DNA from 4 places in the Cupriavidus sp. BIC8F genome. Region 1 is predicted to be linked to each of the others. Evidence: predicted binding sites of a transcription regulator. Region 1 holds the regulator's gene; each other region holds the start of a gene.
What was found. Region 1 encodes FNR, which switches genes on or off when oxygen is low (the NO sensors DNR and NnrR bind a similar motif). Its sites were predicted from a motif close to TTGATNNNNATCAA; they were not measured.
Positions count from the first base shown of each region.

Region 2: the regulator FNR is predicted to act here: its motif matches at 1,867-1,880, upstream of ubiU (ubiquinone anaerobic biosynthesis protein UbiU).
Region 3: the regulator FNR is predicted to act here: its motif matches at 1,421-1,434, upstream of RS901_RS10685 (DUF3149 domain-containing protein).
Region 4: the regulator FNR is predicted to act here: its motif matches at 1,791-1,804, upstream of RS901_RS11165 (fatty acid desaturase).

Region 1 covers NZ_CP136094.1:3,908,871-3,912,483, reverse strand. The annotation lists gene ccoG (cytochrome c oxidase accessory protein CcoG) at 1-1,252, shown strand, start outside; gene RS901_RS18245 (hypothetical protein) at 1,297-1,506, shown strand; gene RS901_RS18240 (hypothetical protein) at 1,503-1,748, shown strand; gene fnr (fumarate/nitrate reduction transcriptional regulator Fnr) at 1,811-2,536, opposite strand; gene RS901_RS18230 (sulfite exporter TauE/SafE family protein) at 2,615-3,373, shown strand.
Region 2 covers NZ_CP136095.1:493,730-497,342, reverse strand. The annotation lists gene RS901_RS22480 (U32 family peptidase) at 1-610, opposite strand, end outside; gene ubiU (ubiquinone anaerobic biosynthesis protein UbiU) at 658-1,704, opposite strand; gene RS901_RS22470 (nitronate monooxygenase family protein) at 1,972-3,141, shown strand; gene RS901_RS22465 (hypothetical protein) at 3,153-3,613, opposite strand, start outside.
Region 3 covers NZ_CP136094.1:2,286,879-2,290,491, reverse strand. The annotation lists gene RS901_RS10695 (MFS transporter) at 1-530, shown strand, start outside; gene upp (uracil phosphoribosyltransferase) at 743-1,393, shown strand; gene RS901_RS10685 (DUF3149 domain-containing protein) at 1,522-1,686, shown strand; gene RS901_RS10680 (DUF853 domain-containing protein) at 1,737-3,263, opposite strand; gene RS901_RS10675 (YebC/PmpR family DNA-binding transcriptional regulator) at 3,492-3,613, shown strand, end outside.
Region 4 covers NZ_CP136094.1:2,383,548-2,387,160, forward strand. The annotation lists gene RS901_RS11160 (TMEM165/GDT1 family protein) at 1-197, opposite strand, end outside; yybP-ykoY riboswitch at 262-460, opposite strand; gene RS901_RS11165 (fatty acid desaturase) at 518-1,693, opposite strand; gene guaD (guanine deaminase) at 1,878-3,200, opposite strand; gene RS901_RS11175 (adenosine deaminase) at 3,277-3,613, opposite strand, start outside.

The DNA of each region.
Region 1 (3,613 bases):
CGTGCTGTTCGACCTTGGCGCGCGCAAGTTCTACATCTTCGGGCTGGTGCTGTGGCCGCAGGATGTGATCTACCTGGCGGTGCTGCTGGTGATCTCGGCGCTGGCGCTGTTCCTGTTCACGGCGATCGCGGGGCGGCTGTTCTGCGGCTATGCCTGTCCGCAGACGGTCTATACCGAGATCTTCATGTGGATCGAGCGGCGGGTCGAAGGCGACCGCATCGCCCGCATCCGGCTCGATGGCGATCCGTGGAGCCTGCGCAAGTTCCGTCTGAAGGCGACCAAGCACTTCCTGTGGGTGCTGATTGCGCTCTGGACCGGCTTTACCTTCATCGGCTATTTCGCGCCGATCCGCGGGCTGGGCGGCGAGGTGCTCAGCCTGTCGCTGGGGCCGTGGCAGTCGTTCTGGATGCTGTTTTACGCGTTCGCCACCTGGGGCAATGCGGGCTTCATGCGCGAGCAGGTGTGCAAGTACATGTGCCCGTATGCGCGTTTCCAGAGCGTGATGGTGGATCGCGATACCTATGTCGTGACCTACGACGTCGGCCGCGGCGAGCCGCGCGGCAGCCGGTCGCGCAAGACCGACCACTACAAGGCGGGGCTTGGCGACTGCGTCAACTGCAGCATCTGCGTGCAGGTGTGCCCGACGGGCATCGATATCCGTGACGGCCTGCAGTACGACTGCATCGGCTGCGGCGCCTGCATCGACGCCTGCAACCAGGTCATGGACAAGATGGACTATCCGCGCGGCCTGATCCGGTACACCTCGGAAAACGCGATGCGCAAGGCCTTGTCCGCAGTGGCATCGCGCAAGCGCCTGCTGCGTCCGCGCGTCATCATCTATTCCGTGATCTGGGTAGCGCTGCTGGCCGGCTTCATGGCGTCGATCGCGCTGCGCACGCCGCTGAAGGTCGACATCATCCGCGACCGTGGTGCGCTCGGCCGTGAAGTGGAAGGCCGCTGGATCGAGAACGTCTATCGCCTGCAGTTGATCAACACCACCGAAGCGCCGATGAAGATCAGCGTGCGCGCCGACAGCGAAGAGCTGAAGAACCTGAAGGTGGAATACGACAAGCAGGCCGAATCGCTGGCGCCGACATCCAACCGGTTGCTGCCGATCCGGATCCGCGTGCCGATCGAGGCCGCGGCGCAGGGCACGCACAAGATCAACGTGACAGTGACGAGCGAAGGCACGGAGCGGGGGCAGGCCGAAATCCGGCAATCCACCAGTTTCATCGTGCCGCGCGATTTGTAAAGCTAGGCAGACGCGGACGTAGTCGTCAAGATGAAGGGGGCAATATGAGTCAGCAAGGCAATCCGTGGTGGAAGGAGCCGTGGCCGTGGCTGTTGATGAGCGGCCCGCTGGTGGCGATGGTGGCGTGCGGCGTGACGATCTGGCTGGCGTCCACGCATCCGGACATGCCGGTGCAGGGTGCAACGCGTCATGGCCTGGTGGTGGAGAAAGCCGATGCCGCGCAGCCCAAGGCTGCCGCAGTGAGGCAGCCATGAGGTTGCGCTGGCTGATGTGGGTACTCTGGCCGGCGTTCCTGATGGCTGGCTTTGCGACCGCGACGGTGTTTTCGGTGGTGGATCCCGGTGACCTGAACTTCTTCGGTCAGCCGATCGAAGCGTCCCGCGAATCGGTCTACACCATCGGCTTCCTGATGGCCTGGGTGTTCTGCGCGTTGTCCAGCGGACTGACGCTCTACACCATGCCGACGCGGCTCAGCGATACCGACGAACTGGAATGAGCGGACTGGCGTGAAGTCTGCGCTGCCATGGCCGGATGCGGCACTGGCAGCGCCTTGGCCACCTAGCAGGAGCGGCTGTAGAGTTGCTTGATGCCGTCGATGTCCACGAGCTTGACGTGGCGCTGGCGAATCTGGATCAGGCCGGCTTCAGCAAAGCGAGAGAACAGGCGGCTGACGGTTTCGAGCTTCAGGCCCAGGTAGCTGCCGATCTCTTCGCGGCTCATGCGCATCACGAACTCGGACGCCGAATAGCCGCGCGCCGACAGGCGCTCAGAGAGGTTGATCAGGAAGGCGGCGAGGCGTTCCTCGGCGCGCATCGAGCCCAGCGTGACCAGCATCAGCTGGTCGTGCGTGATTTCCTTGCCCATCAGGCGCAGGAACTGCTGCTGCAGCGATGGCAGGTCTGCCGAGAGGGACTGCAATTCGCTCATGCGGACCACGCAGACTTCGGTATCTTCCAGCGCGGCGGCATCGGAGGCATGCTGCATCTCGCCCAGCCCGTCGAGACCGACGATTTCGCCGGGCAGGTGGAAGCCGGTAATTTGCGAGCGGCCGTCTTCGGTTGTGACGTGGGTCTTGAGCGTGCCAAAGCGCACGGCATAGACCGCTGTGAGCGGATCGCCCATGCGATACAGGGTTTCACCCTTGTGCACGCGGATGCGTTCCTGCACCAGCGTGTCCATCTTGGCGAGGTCTTGCTGCGACATGCCGACCGGAAGGCACAGCTGCCCCATGGCACAGGTGGAGCAGCGGGGCGACATCTCGGTAACGGGAATGGAGGTGAGCAATTGGAACCTGCTAGAAATGGCAGCGTGGGCGCGATTAAAACATTTTACCGTGCGATGTGATGTGGTAGGGAGTGAGAATTGACATTTGGCGTGCTGATCAGCGTTTTTCTGCTGGCTTTGCTTGGCGGGGTCCACTGCGCCGCCATGTGCGGCGGCGTGGCGCTGGCCGTGGAGCAACGCCGCGGCGAGATGGCGACGATCAGTCTGATGCCCAGCCGCGCCGCCTGGCTGGGCGAGTTGCTGATTATGCACCTGGGCCGGATCTCGACCTATATGCTGCTCGGTGCCGCGCTAGGCGCGGTCGGTGCGTCGGCGTGGAAACAGGACTACCTGCCGGTGCAGCGCTGGCTGTTCGGGGCGGGCAGCGTCATGCTGCTGTGGTCGGGCTGGCGGTTGCTGCGCGGCAATACTTTTACTGTCAACTGGCTGGAGCGCATGGCGGCGCGCGCCAGCGCAGCGGTGGCGCGGCGGCTGGGTGGCCTGGCAGGCGCCATGCCGGCGTTTGTGCGGGCGCGCGGCGGACTGGCGCGGCGTTATGGCATGGGCCTGGCGTGGGGCCTGGTGCCGTGCGGCATGGTCTATGGGGCGCTTACGCTGGCGCTGCTGGCGGGCAACGCGGCTTCCGGCGCACTCGTGATGGGCGTGTTCGGGCTCGGCACACTGCCTAACCTGCTGGTGCTTTCCGGCCTGTCGGGCTACTTGCGTACGCTGTCGCGACGTCCCGGTGTGCGCCTTGGGGCCGGCCTGGCGGTGATGGCGTTCGGCGGCCTTGGCATTGCGCGAGCGGTGCTGCTGCCACATTCGCTGGCTGAGCATGGATTCTGCCTGGTGTTCTGAGGCGCCGGCGCCGCCCGGGCAACGGATGATGGTTGCAGGCGGGGGCGGGAATGCCATACAATCGCCAACATTGCGGTATCGCGCGGCATAGTATGAGTCGCGGTAAGCAGCGGGCGAGCAGCGCCAGGCGGCCTTCCTACCAGAAGGCGCGTTCAGGGCAGGGGAAGCGGAAGGTTTTCGATGCCCGTCCCGTCCCCGCAGTCCATCCGGTTCAAAAGATCTGGTTCAAAAGTCCGGCTG
Region 2 (3,613 bases), on a different contig from region 1:
CGCAACTGTCCTTGCGCAGCCGATGGTGGCGCGCGGTAAAGCAGCGCGCCGAGAATGCCAGCGGCAGGCGGCCCCAGACAAAGGCTTCCAAACGCATGCCAGTGGGGCGCGCCGCTGCCAGCGCGGCCAGCGTGGCGCCGTCCATTTCCACCGGCGCGACGCAGCCAGCCGCGCCCAGCCCGGCCAGCCACGCCAGCGTATCGGCGTGGTAGACATTGAGGTGGGGGCCGCCGACAAAGGGCCGCCCTGCCATGCAGCGCACCGCGCCCAGATCGTTGGCCTCGACCAGGTAGTCGTCCTGCGCGCAGGCGCGCCGCATCCAGGCGATATCGGTGTCGGACTCCACCAGCACCGGCGTCGACAGCACCACCTCCTTGCCGGCATCGCGCAGCATCTGCGCAATCTCCAGCCATTGCGCATGGCGGACTTCATGGCGGCGCGTGCAGACGGTCTCGCCGAGGTAGACGCGGTCGACCGGCGCATCGGCGACCGACGCATAGAACTGCATCACGGCCTCGCGCGGCCAGTAGTACAGCAGCGGACCCAGGGCGATGCCGAAGTCGGGCATCGCTACGGCTTGCGGCATCGCGGCCGCGGCAATCTCTGGCATGGGAAGCTCCATCATGGCCGGTTCAATGCAGATCGATGTCATGGGTGTCACCGCCATGGCCGGTCGTAGGCGCCTTGCGTGACCTGGTCGCCTTCGGCATGGCGCCCCAGCGTGCTCTGCCACTCTTGCCGCGGCACGAAACGCGCCGGATCGGCGCAGGCCGCGTCGATGGCCGCGCGCAGCACGCCGACCACATCGCCCACATAGCGCGGGCTGCGCTGCCGGCCTTCGATCTTGATGGCGGCAATGCCCATGTCGATCAACGCCGGCAGCAGCGACAGCGCATTGAGGCTGGTCGGCTCTTCCAGCACGTAGCCGCGCTCGCCCTCCACCGCGAAGCGGCCCTTGCACAGCGTGGGATAGCCGGCCGGCTCGCCCGGCGCATAGCTGTCGATCAGGATGCCCGACAGCCGCGCCTGCATGGTGCCGTCCTGCTCGGTCCAGCGCACCGCGTGCGCGGGCGAGCAGACGCCCTTGTTGTTGGGCGAGTCGCCGGTGGCGTAGGACGACAGCAGGCAGCGCCCCTCGGCCATCACGCACAGGCTGCCGAAGCCGAACACCTCCAGCTCCACGCTGGTCTGGCGCGCCAGCTTGCCGATCTGCGCCAGCGACAGCACGCGCGGCAGCACCACGCGGCGGATATGGAAGCGCTCGCGCATCAGCTCGATGGCGTCGGCGTGCGTGGCCGAGCCCTGCACCGACAGGTGCAGCCGCAACTCAGGATGGCGCTCGCTCGCATAGCCCATCAGGCCGGCGTCAGCCATGATGACCGCGTCGGCGCCAAGGTCCGCCGCCGCATCGACCGCGCGCTGCCATTGGGCCACCGCGCCCATCTGGGCGAAGGTGTTGATGGCGAACAGCACCTCGGCGCCGCGCGCGTGGGCTTCGGCCACGCCGGTGCGGATGTCGGCCTCGGTAAAGTTCAGGCCGCCGAAGTTGCGCGCGTTGGTGGCATCGCGCAGGCCCAGGTAGACCGCGTCGGCGCCGTGCTGCAGCGCCATGCGCAGGGCCGCCAGCGAACCGGCGGGCGCAACAAGCTGGGGCCGGCGCGGCACGCTCGCCGCGGCGGATGGGGCTGGGGAGGCAGGGGTCATCGGTGATGGCGCCGGCGGCGGCGCGAAGATGAAGACAGCGGCCGATGCTAGCCAAGCGCTTGCAGCAGGGGCTTGACCGCGCGCAAACCCACGCCAACGGCACACCGCCCGCGTTGGCCTATGCCGGTTGGCGTAGGCCGATGGCAGGCCACCACCGCGCGCTTGACCTGCAGCAAACGCCGGCCCGTGCCGCTGTGCCACGCTTGCCCGGTCATCCCCGCGGCTGGCCGCACGCCGGCCCCGCGCCCATCCCCTTCCGGAGACTTTATGAATCAACCCTGGCTCAAGCTGGCCGGCCGCCGCCTGCTGCCCATCGTGCAGGGCGGCATGGGCATCGGCATCTCGGCCCACCGGCTGGCCGGCGCCGTCGCGCGCGAGAACGGCGTCGGCACCATCGCCAGCATCGACCTGCGCCACCACCACCCCGACCTGATGGAACGCACCCGCGGCAGCCGTGACAAGCCCGCCATCGAAGCCGCCAACCTCGAAGCGCTGGATCGCGAGATCCGTGCCGCGCGCACGGCGTCCGAGGGCCGCGGGCTGATCGCCGTCAACGTGATGAAGGCCGTGGGCTCGCACGCCGCGCTGGTGCGGCAATCCTGCGAAAGCGGCGCCGATGCCATCGTCATGGGCGCCGGCCTGCCGCTGGACCTGCCCGAACTGACCGCCAGCCACCCCAGGGTGGCGCTGATCCCGATCCTGTCCGAGGCACGCGGCATCGGCCTGGTGCTGCGCCGCTGGATGAAGAAGGGCCGGCTGCCCGATGCCATCGTGATCGAGCACCCGGCGCATGCCGGCGGCCACCTGGGCGCGGCCACCATCCAGGACTTGTCAGAGCCGCGCTTCTCGTTTTCGCGCGTGCTGGCCGAATGCCGCGAGCTGTTTGCGCAGCTGGGACTGGCCTGGGACAGCATTCCGCTGATCCTGGCCGGCGGCATCGACAGCCATGCCAAGGTGCGCCACTGGCTGGGCGAGGGCGCCGCCGCGGTGCAGCTGGGCACCGCCTTCGCCGTGACAGAGGAATGCGATGCCCACCCGGCTTTCAAGCAGGTGCTGGCCACGGCGCGGCCCGAGACCCTGCGCGAGTTCACCAGCGTGGCCGGGCTGCCCGCGCGCGCGGTGCTGACGCCGTGGCTGTCGCGCTACCTGTCGAGCGAGTCGCGGCTGCAGCGCCGCGCCAAGCCGCGTGAATGCCTGGAGGGCTTCGACTGCCTGCAAGCGTGCGGGCTGCGTGACGGCATTGCCCGCATCGGCCAGTTCTGCATCGACCTGAAGCTGGCGCAGGCCGTGCGCGGCGACGTGGAGCGCGGCCTGTTCTTTCGCGGCCGGGGTGCGCTGCCCTTCGGCGAAGCCATTCGTCCGGTGGCGGAGCTGATGCACTACCTGCTGACCGGGGAAAAGCCTGCGGGGCTGACGCAAGCCCCGGCACCAGCCTGACGGCTGCAGCCTCACACCTGGCGCTGGCTGCCCCTGGCAGATCCGGCCATATGGCGCGGCGGCAACCCGCCGCGCTTGCGCATCTGCCGCATGCAGCGCAACGCTCCCAGCAGCTGCCACCCCAGCCACGCACTGGCGCCCGCCAGCAGCAGGCCGCCAGCGCGGGTCAGCGGCGCCGGCGCCAGCGGCACCGCCAGCAGCAGCGCGTAGGCCGCCAGCAGCAGCCATGCCTGCTGCCGTTGCCGTCCCGGCACGATAATGGCCTGCATGGCCGGCACCCGCGCGCGCGGCGGCAGCAGCCGGCGCAGGTGCAGCCAGGCCAGGAACGGCACGATCTTGCCGAGCATGGCCGTGACCGGCAGCACGCCCACGCCGACCAGCACCATGGTGCCGGCCCACCATGCCAGCGGCAGCCCGGTGGCGGGCAGCACCACTGCTGCCGCCCCCAGCAGCGCCGCGCCCACCATGCTGG
Region 3 (3,613 bases), 1.6 Mb from region 1:
CCTGGGCGCTGATCTCGATCGCCTACTACGGCGTCTTCGTTTATCTGCCGGTCAAGCTGGCTGGCCAGGGCTTTGGCTTCATGCGTGGACAGGTCTTCCTGATCGTGCTCGCGCTGGTGCAGCTTCCCGGGTTCGCGCTGGCCGCGCACGGCGTCGAGCGCTGGGGCCGCAAGCCGACCCTGATCGGCTTCCTGCTGCTCAGCGCGGCAGGTTGCATGCTCTACAGCCTGGGCCAGTCCCCGGCGTTGGTGGTCGGCTCGACCCTGCTGATGAGCTTCTCGCTGCTCGGTACCTGGGGCGCTCTCTACGCCTTCACGCCCGAGGTGTACCCGACCGACCTGCGCGCCAGCGGGATGGGCACTGCCGGCGCGATGGCGCGCTTTGGCGGCCTGTTCGCGCCTTCGATCATTGCACCGATCATGGCCAGCCAGTTCACCCTCGCCCTGGCGCTGCTTTCGTCATTTCTTGCCGTGGCGGCGATCGCCATCTACATGGTGGATATCGAGTCGAAGAACCGCGCGCTTGACTAGCGCAGGGCACCGCCGGCCGCTCCCGGCCGCTCCCGGCCGTTCAGGGAGCCCGCCGGCGGCGCTGGCGTGGGCGGGTCTCGAAAGCGAAGCCACGGGCGTGGCGGCCCGCTTCCATTACAATCCGGCTGCAACGGCGCGGCGCGCTGGTCGACCCGATCTCGCCGCCCGCTTCACCTGCTTGCCCCTATCCCGCCGAGCCCTCGCCGCCAGCCATGAAACAAGATCCGCGCTTTCCCAACCTGTTCATCCTCGACCACCCGCTGATCCAGCACAAGCTCTCGCACATGCGCGACAAGGAAACGTCGACGCGCACCTTCCGCGAGCTGCTGCGCGAGATCACGCTGCTGATGGGCTACGAGATCACCCGCAACCTGCCGTTGACCACGCGCCGCATCGAAACGCCGCTGGTGGAACTGGAAGCGCCGGTGATCGCTGGCAAGAAGCTGACCATCGTGCCGGTGCTGCGCGCGGGCGTGGGCATGAGCGACGGCCTGGTCGAGCTGATCCCGTCGGCGCGCATCGGCCACATCGGCGTGTACCGCGACGAGCAGCACCGCCCGGTGGAATACCTGGTGCGCCTGCCCGACCTGGAAGACCGCAGCTTCATCCTGTGCGACCCGATGGTGGCCACGGGGTACTCCGCCGCGCACGCGGTGGAGGTGCTCAAGCGCCGTGGGGTCAAGGACGAGGCCATCACCTTCGTTGCGCTGGTGGCGGCCCCCGAGGGCGTGGAAGTGTTCCAGAAGGCGCATCCGGGGGTGAAGCTGTTCGTCGCCTCGCTGGACAGCCACCTGGACGGCGATGCCTATATCGTGCCGGGCCTGGGCGATGCGGGCGACCGCCTGTTCGGCACCAAGAACTGAGTGGTGCGGCGGCGGGCTGGCTTTCGCTTGACCGGCCTCAATAGTCCGCGCCACAGGGCTCCCTACACTGGCGGCAAGTGCCGGCGAGACCTCGCCGGCCGCCATCGCCAACGCAAAGGGAGCCAAGCATGGAAGCCTTCAAGATCCTGTTCAGTACCAGCACCGGCCTGATGAGCCTGGGCGTGATCGTCTTCATCATCGGCATGGGGTGGTTCTTTGCGCGGATGTTCGCGCGCAAGATGCGCGAGGACGCGGCAGCGGCCAAGGCGCAGCAACAGGCGCAGCGCCACTAAGGAAAAGGGCCGCATCGCGCGGCCCTTTCCGTCATTCCGTCAGTCCGTCTTTACTTCTTCTTACCCAGCAGGCTGCCCAGCACGCCGCGGATCAGTTCGCGGCCGACCTGCGACCCCACCGTGCGCGCGGCCGACTTGGCCATCGACTCCAGGATCGAATCGCCGCGGCCGGTCTTGCCGGTGCCCTTGGTCAGCGTGCCGAAGATCTCGCCGGCCGTACCGAGCCAGCCGCTGTCCTGCTCACCCGCGGGCTGCCCAGCCGGCGCGCCGCCAGCGCCCTTGCCATTGCCATTGCCGGCCGTCGCCACGCTGCCGCGCAGCTTTTCATAGGCGGATTCGCGGTCCACGGTCTTCTCGTAGGTGCCCGCCACCAGCGAGCTGGCGATCAGCTGCTTGCGCTCTTCCTCCGTCGCCGGGCCGATGCGGCTGCCCGGTGCCAGCACCCAGGCGCGCTCGGTCACGCAGGGCGTGCCCTTGGCGTCCAGGAACGACACCAGCGCCTCGCCCACGCCCAGTTCACTGATCGAGGTTTCCAGGTCCAGCCCGGGGTTGGCGCGCATGGTGGTGGCCGCCACCTTGACCGCCTTCTGGTCGCGCGGGGTAAAGGCGCGCAGCGCATGCTGCACGCGGTTGCCCAGCTGGCCCAGCACGGTGTCGGGGATGTCGATCGGGTTCTGTGTGACGAAGTACACGCCCACGCCCTTGGAGCGCACCAGCCGCACCACCTGCTCGATCTTGTCGAGCAGCGCCTTGGGCGCATCGTTGAACAGCAGGTGGGCCTCGTCGAAGAAGAACACCAGCTTGGGCTTGTCCAGGTCGCCGGCCTCGGGCAGCTTCTCGAACAGCTCGGACAGCATCCACAGCAGGAAGGTGGCGTACAGCCGCGGCGCGTTCATCAGCTTGTCGGCGGCAAGGATATTGACCACGCCCTGGCCCTTCTCGGTCTGGATGAAGTCTTCCAGGTTCAGCATCGGCTCGCCGAAGAAGACATCCCCGCCCTGCGATTCCAGCGCGATCAGCCCGCGCTGGATGGCGCCGATCGAGGCGGCCGAGATATTGCCGTATTCGGTGGTGAACTGGCCGGCGTTGTCGCCGACGTACTGCAGCATGGCGCGCAGGTCCTTGGCGTCGAGCAGCAACAGGCCATTGGCGTCGGCAATGCGGAACACCAGGTTCAGCACGCCCTGCTGGGTGTCGTTCAGCTCCAGCATGCGCGACAGCAGCAGCGGGCCCATGTGCGAGACCGTGGCGCGCACCGGATGGCCCTTCTCGCCGAACACGTCCCACAGCGTGGTCGGGCACGCGCCCCATGCCGGCTCCGGCAGGTTCAGGTCGGCCAGGCGCTGCTTGAGCTTGTCGGATGGCTGGCCGGCCTGCGAAATGCCGGTCAGATCACCTTTGACGTCCGCCATGAAGACCGGCACGCCCAGGCGCGAGAAGCCCTGCGCCAGCGTCTGCAGCGTGACGGTCTTGCCGGTGCCGGTGGCGCCGGTGATCAGCCCGTGCCGGTTGCCCATCTGCGGCAGCAGCACCAGTTCATGTTCGGCGTTCTTGGCGATGAGGATGGGGTCGGCCATGATGTTCCTGGGTTCCGTAAGCGTCTGATAGCGTCTGATGGGATCTGGTGGATCCGGGCGGCGCGGGCAGGCCCGCGTGATAAAATCCTGGGCTGATTATAGCCAGCCGCCAGGCATATCCGTCACCTGGCTCGCGCTGTCCGAGGGCTTTGCCGCCCCGGCCACGGCGTGCATGGCGACCCCGCACAACATCACCGCAGATCACCGCATTCCGCTTCGGAGAGAATCATGGCCGGTCACTCGAAATGGGCCAATATCAAACACAAGAAGGCCGCCGCTGACGCCAAGCGCGGCAAGATCTGGACCCGCCTGATCAAGGAAATCACCGTTGCCGCCAAGCTCGGCGGCGG
Region 4 (3,613 bases), 1.5 Mb from region 1:
CTTTCGCCCAGCACATGCGTGATCCAGCCGCCGAGCGCGCCGGCGAAGCCATGGTTGAACAGCGTGGCGATCAGGATGCCAAGGATGATGGGAACGGGCTTGCGGTAGCGCGCGGCCAGCACCAGCGACAGCAATTGCGTCTTGTCGCCCATTTCAGCGAGGGCGACGATGCCTGTGGAGACGAGGAAGGCTTCCATATTGGTCTTGTGGGGTAACCGGGCCGCAATGCATCGCGAGATGCCAATGACGCACACCTTTCCCGGCCCGGCCAGAAAGGTATGGTCATCGGTCTCGCCAGGCTGGACGCTGCCGGTCCGTATCAGTACACGGCCGGGCGGGTCCGGAGCTGCGCACGCCATAACCGCAAGCGGTCAAGTCTGTTGACGTACGCCCCTGTCTCCTGGAATCCGCATTGCGCGGCGCGGTGAGAGCAGGGCGGCTACTCCCCAATGGAAGCAATAATTATAACGGCAGCGGGGGCAGGCGTCCACCTGCCCCCGCCACGTGGCCTGCACTCTCAGGCGGGTACAGGCGCGTTGTCGCTGGTCTGGCGGCCGCGGAAATCAGTCCAGCACAGGGCCTTGAAGTCATAGAGCTTGCAGCGGCGCGCGGTGTCGAAATACCAGCGCCAGGAGAAGTTCTCGACAATGATGCGGCCCGGCAGCGCGTGCTCAAGCAGTGCCTGGGCGCGCTTGAGGCGGTACAGCGGCACGCTCATGTCGACGTGGTGCGCGGTGTGTTCCATGATGTGGTGCAGCGCCGCGCCGATGCCGTGGCGGAAGCGCAGGTGCACGGTGGTCGAGACAAAGGGCTGCGCCTTGGCCCACATGGCCTTGGTGTCGTACCAGGCGACGCTGGTGTGGGTGTGGTGCACATACAGCACGAAGCCGACGGTGACGTTCCAAACCAGGAAGGGCAGCACGAAGCCGGCACCGATGAGCATCCAGACGGTCTGGTCCGTGGCCAGTGCCAGGCCAGCCAGCGCGCCGATCCAGGCCAGCCCGAAGGCGGCTACCAGCACACAGTCGCCGGTGAAGATCGGGCGGCGCGTGGCCATCTGGCGCTTGCTGGGGAAGAACATCTTGCACCACCAGATTTCCACCAGGTAGTACAGGCCCGGGCCGAAGCCGGTGCGGTAGATGCGCTCCATCACGCGGCGCCAGCGCGGCAGCGCGTTGAATTCTTCCAGCGAGAAGGGCGCCCAGACGAAGTCGAAGCCCTTCAGGTTGGTGTAGCCGTGGTGCACCACGTTGTGGCCGACTTCCCACAGGCTGTACGGCGTCAGTGAGGGCAGGAAGGTGAGCCGGCCCAGCCACTTGTTCAGGCCGCGGCGCGGGGTCAGGCTCTGGTGGCAGGCATCGTGGCCGATGATAAACAGGCGCGCGATGATCAGGCCGGCCAGCACGCCCAGCGCCAGCTTGGCGGCCCAGTGCTGCGCCAGCACCACGCCGGCCAGCACGGCGCCGAACAGCAGGTAGTCGAAGCCGAACAGCAGCAGTGCGCGCGGGGTGCTGCGCTGGCCCAGCGGGATCAGCCAGCCGCGGATGATCTTGCGCGAGGGCAGCGGGGCGTCCGGTGCGATTGGCTCCGGCAGCGGGGCATGGCTGGGCGCGCCCTTGCGCGCGGCATGGGGCACGTCATGCGGGCCATGGGCGCGCTCAGGGGCGTGAGCGGCGGATTGGGAAGCGGTCATGCAGAACCTTCTGATTGCGGTCGGATGGGTATGGGCGCACGGCACGCAGAACGCCGCGGCGGAACCGCAAGGTTAGAAGGCTTTGTCGAAGACGGTCTTGACGGTCGTCAAGCCGGAGGCAGGGGCGAAGCGGTAAAAGCGCGCCCGCCGCATGGCGGCGGGCGGCTGCTGGCCAGGTGACGGATCAGGCGGTCGGCACGTGGGCGGCCTCGCCCATCACATAGACGCTGTCGATGACGCGGTCGTCGCCCAGCATGGCAAAGGCGAACAGTTCTTCTTCCAGCGTTTCCGAGCGGTTGCTGCGGCGGGCGATCAGCGGCGTGGCCTTGGGGTCCAGCACGATGAAGTCGGCCTCGCAGCCTTCGCTGAAGCTGCCGACGCGGTCGGTCCAGCCCAGTGCCTCGGCTGCGGCGCGGGTGGCCAGGTAGAACATGCGCAGCGCGGTCAGGTAGTAGCCGCCCATGCGTGCCACCTTGTGTGCGGCGTTCATGGTGCGGAACATCGAGAACGAGGTGCCGCCGCCGACGTCGGTGGCCAGCGTCACATTCAGGCGGTTGGCGTCGGACTGGTGGAAGTCATAGAAGCCGCTGCCCAGGAACAGGTTGGAGGTGGGGCAATGCGCCACCGCGGCGCCGCTGTCGGCCAGGCGCCGGCGGTCGTCCTGGTCCAGGTAGATGGCGTGGCCGTACATCGCGCCCGGGCGCAGCAGGCCGTAGCGGTCGTACACGTCCAGGTAGCTGCGCGCGTCCGGGAACAGCTCGGCCACCCATTTGACCTCGTCGCGGTTCTCGGCCACGTGGGTCTGGATAAAGGCGTCCGGGTAGGCGCGCGCCAGTTCGCCGCAGGCGGCCAGCTGCGCCTCGGTCGAGGTCGGGGCAAAGCGCGGCGTGATGGCGTAGGCCAGGCGTCCCTTGTTATGCCAGCGCGACAGCAGGTCGGCGGAGTCCTGCGCGCCGGTCTCGGCCGTATCGCGCAGGAATTCCGGGCAGTTGCGGTCCATCATCACCTTGCCCGTGACCATGCGCAGGTTGCGCGCCTCGCTTTCGGCAAAGAGGGCTTCGGCCGAGGCCTTGTGCACCGTGCTCCAGACCACCGCGCTGGTGGTGCCGTTGCGCAGCAGTTCCTCGGTGAAGAAGCCGGCCACGCTGCGCGCGTAGTCGGGGTCGGCAAAGCGGCGCTCTTCGGGGAAGGTGTAGGTCTCGAGCCAGTGCAGCAGGCCCGGCGACGGCGACGCGATCATGTCGGTCTGCGGGTAGTGCACGTGGGTGTCGATAAAGCCGGGCACGATCAGCTTGCCGCGGTGGTCGACGATCTCGGCGTCGGCCGGAATGCGCGCGGCCAGCTGCGTGTAGTCGCCGGCGGCGGCGATGCGCCCGTTGGTGACGATCAGCACCCCGTCGTCCCAATACTGATACGCGTCCTCATGGAATTGCGGATCGCGCAGGAAATGCAGCACGCGGCCGCGAATGGCACGGGTGAGGGAGTCAGTCTTGGGGTTGGTCGTCATGGTTTGTCTCTTGTGGCCGGCCCGCGCGGAAGCGCATGGTTCAAGCAGCGGGCCGGGCTATTGGCATGCGCCGCGCTCAGGCCGCTGGGGCCGTTGCGGGCGGGGACTTGGGCGGGCTCGACCAGAAGTGGTCGACTTCCGCCAGGAATTCGGCCTTCTGCATGGCAGGCAGGAAGGCCGCTTCAAAACTGTTGCGGGCAAGCTTGTGGGCATCGGCCGCGTCCAGCGGCAGCGCGTCGAAGGTGGCTTCCCAGTTGGCGTTCATATAGCCGCCGAAGTAGGCCGGATCGTCCGAATGCAGCGTGATCACCACGCCGGCATCGAGCATGCGCTTGAGCGGGTGGTCGCGCAGGTCCGGGTATACCTTGAGCTTGACGTTCGACAGCGGGCACACGGTCAGCGCCACGCGCTCG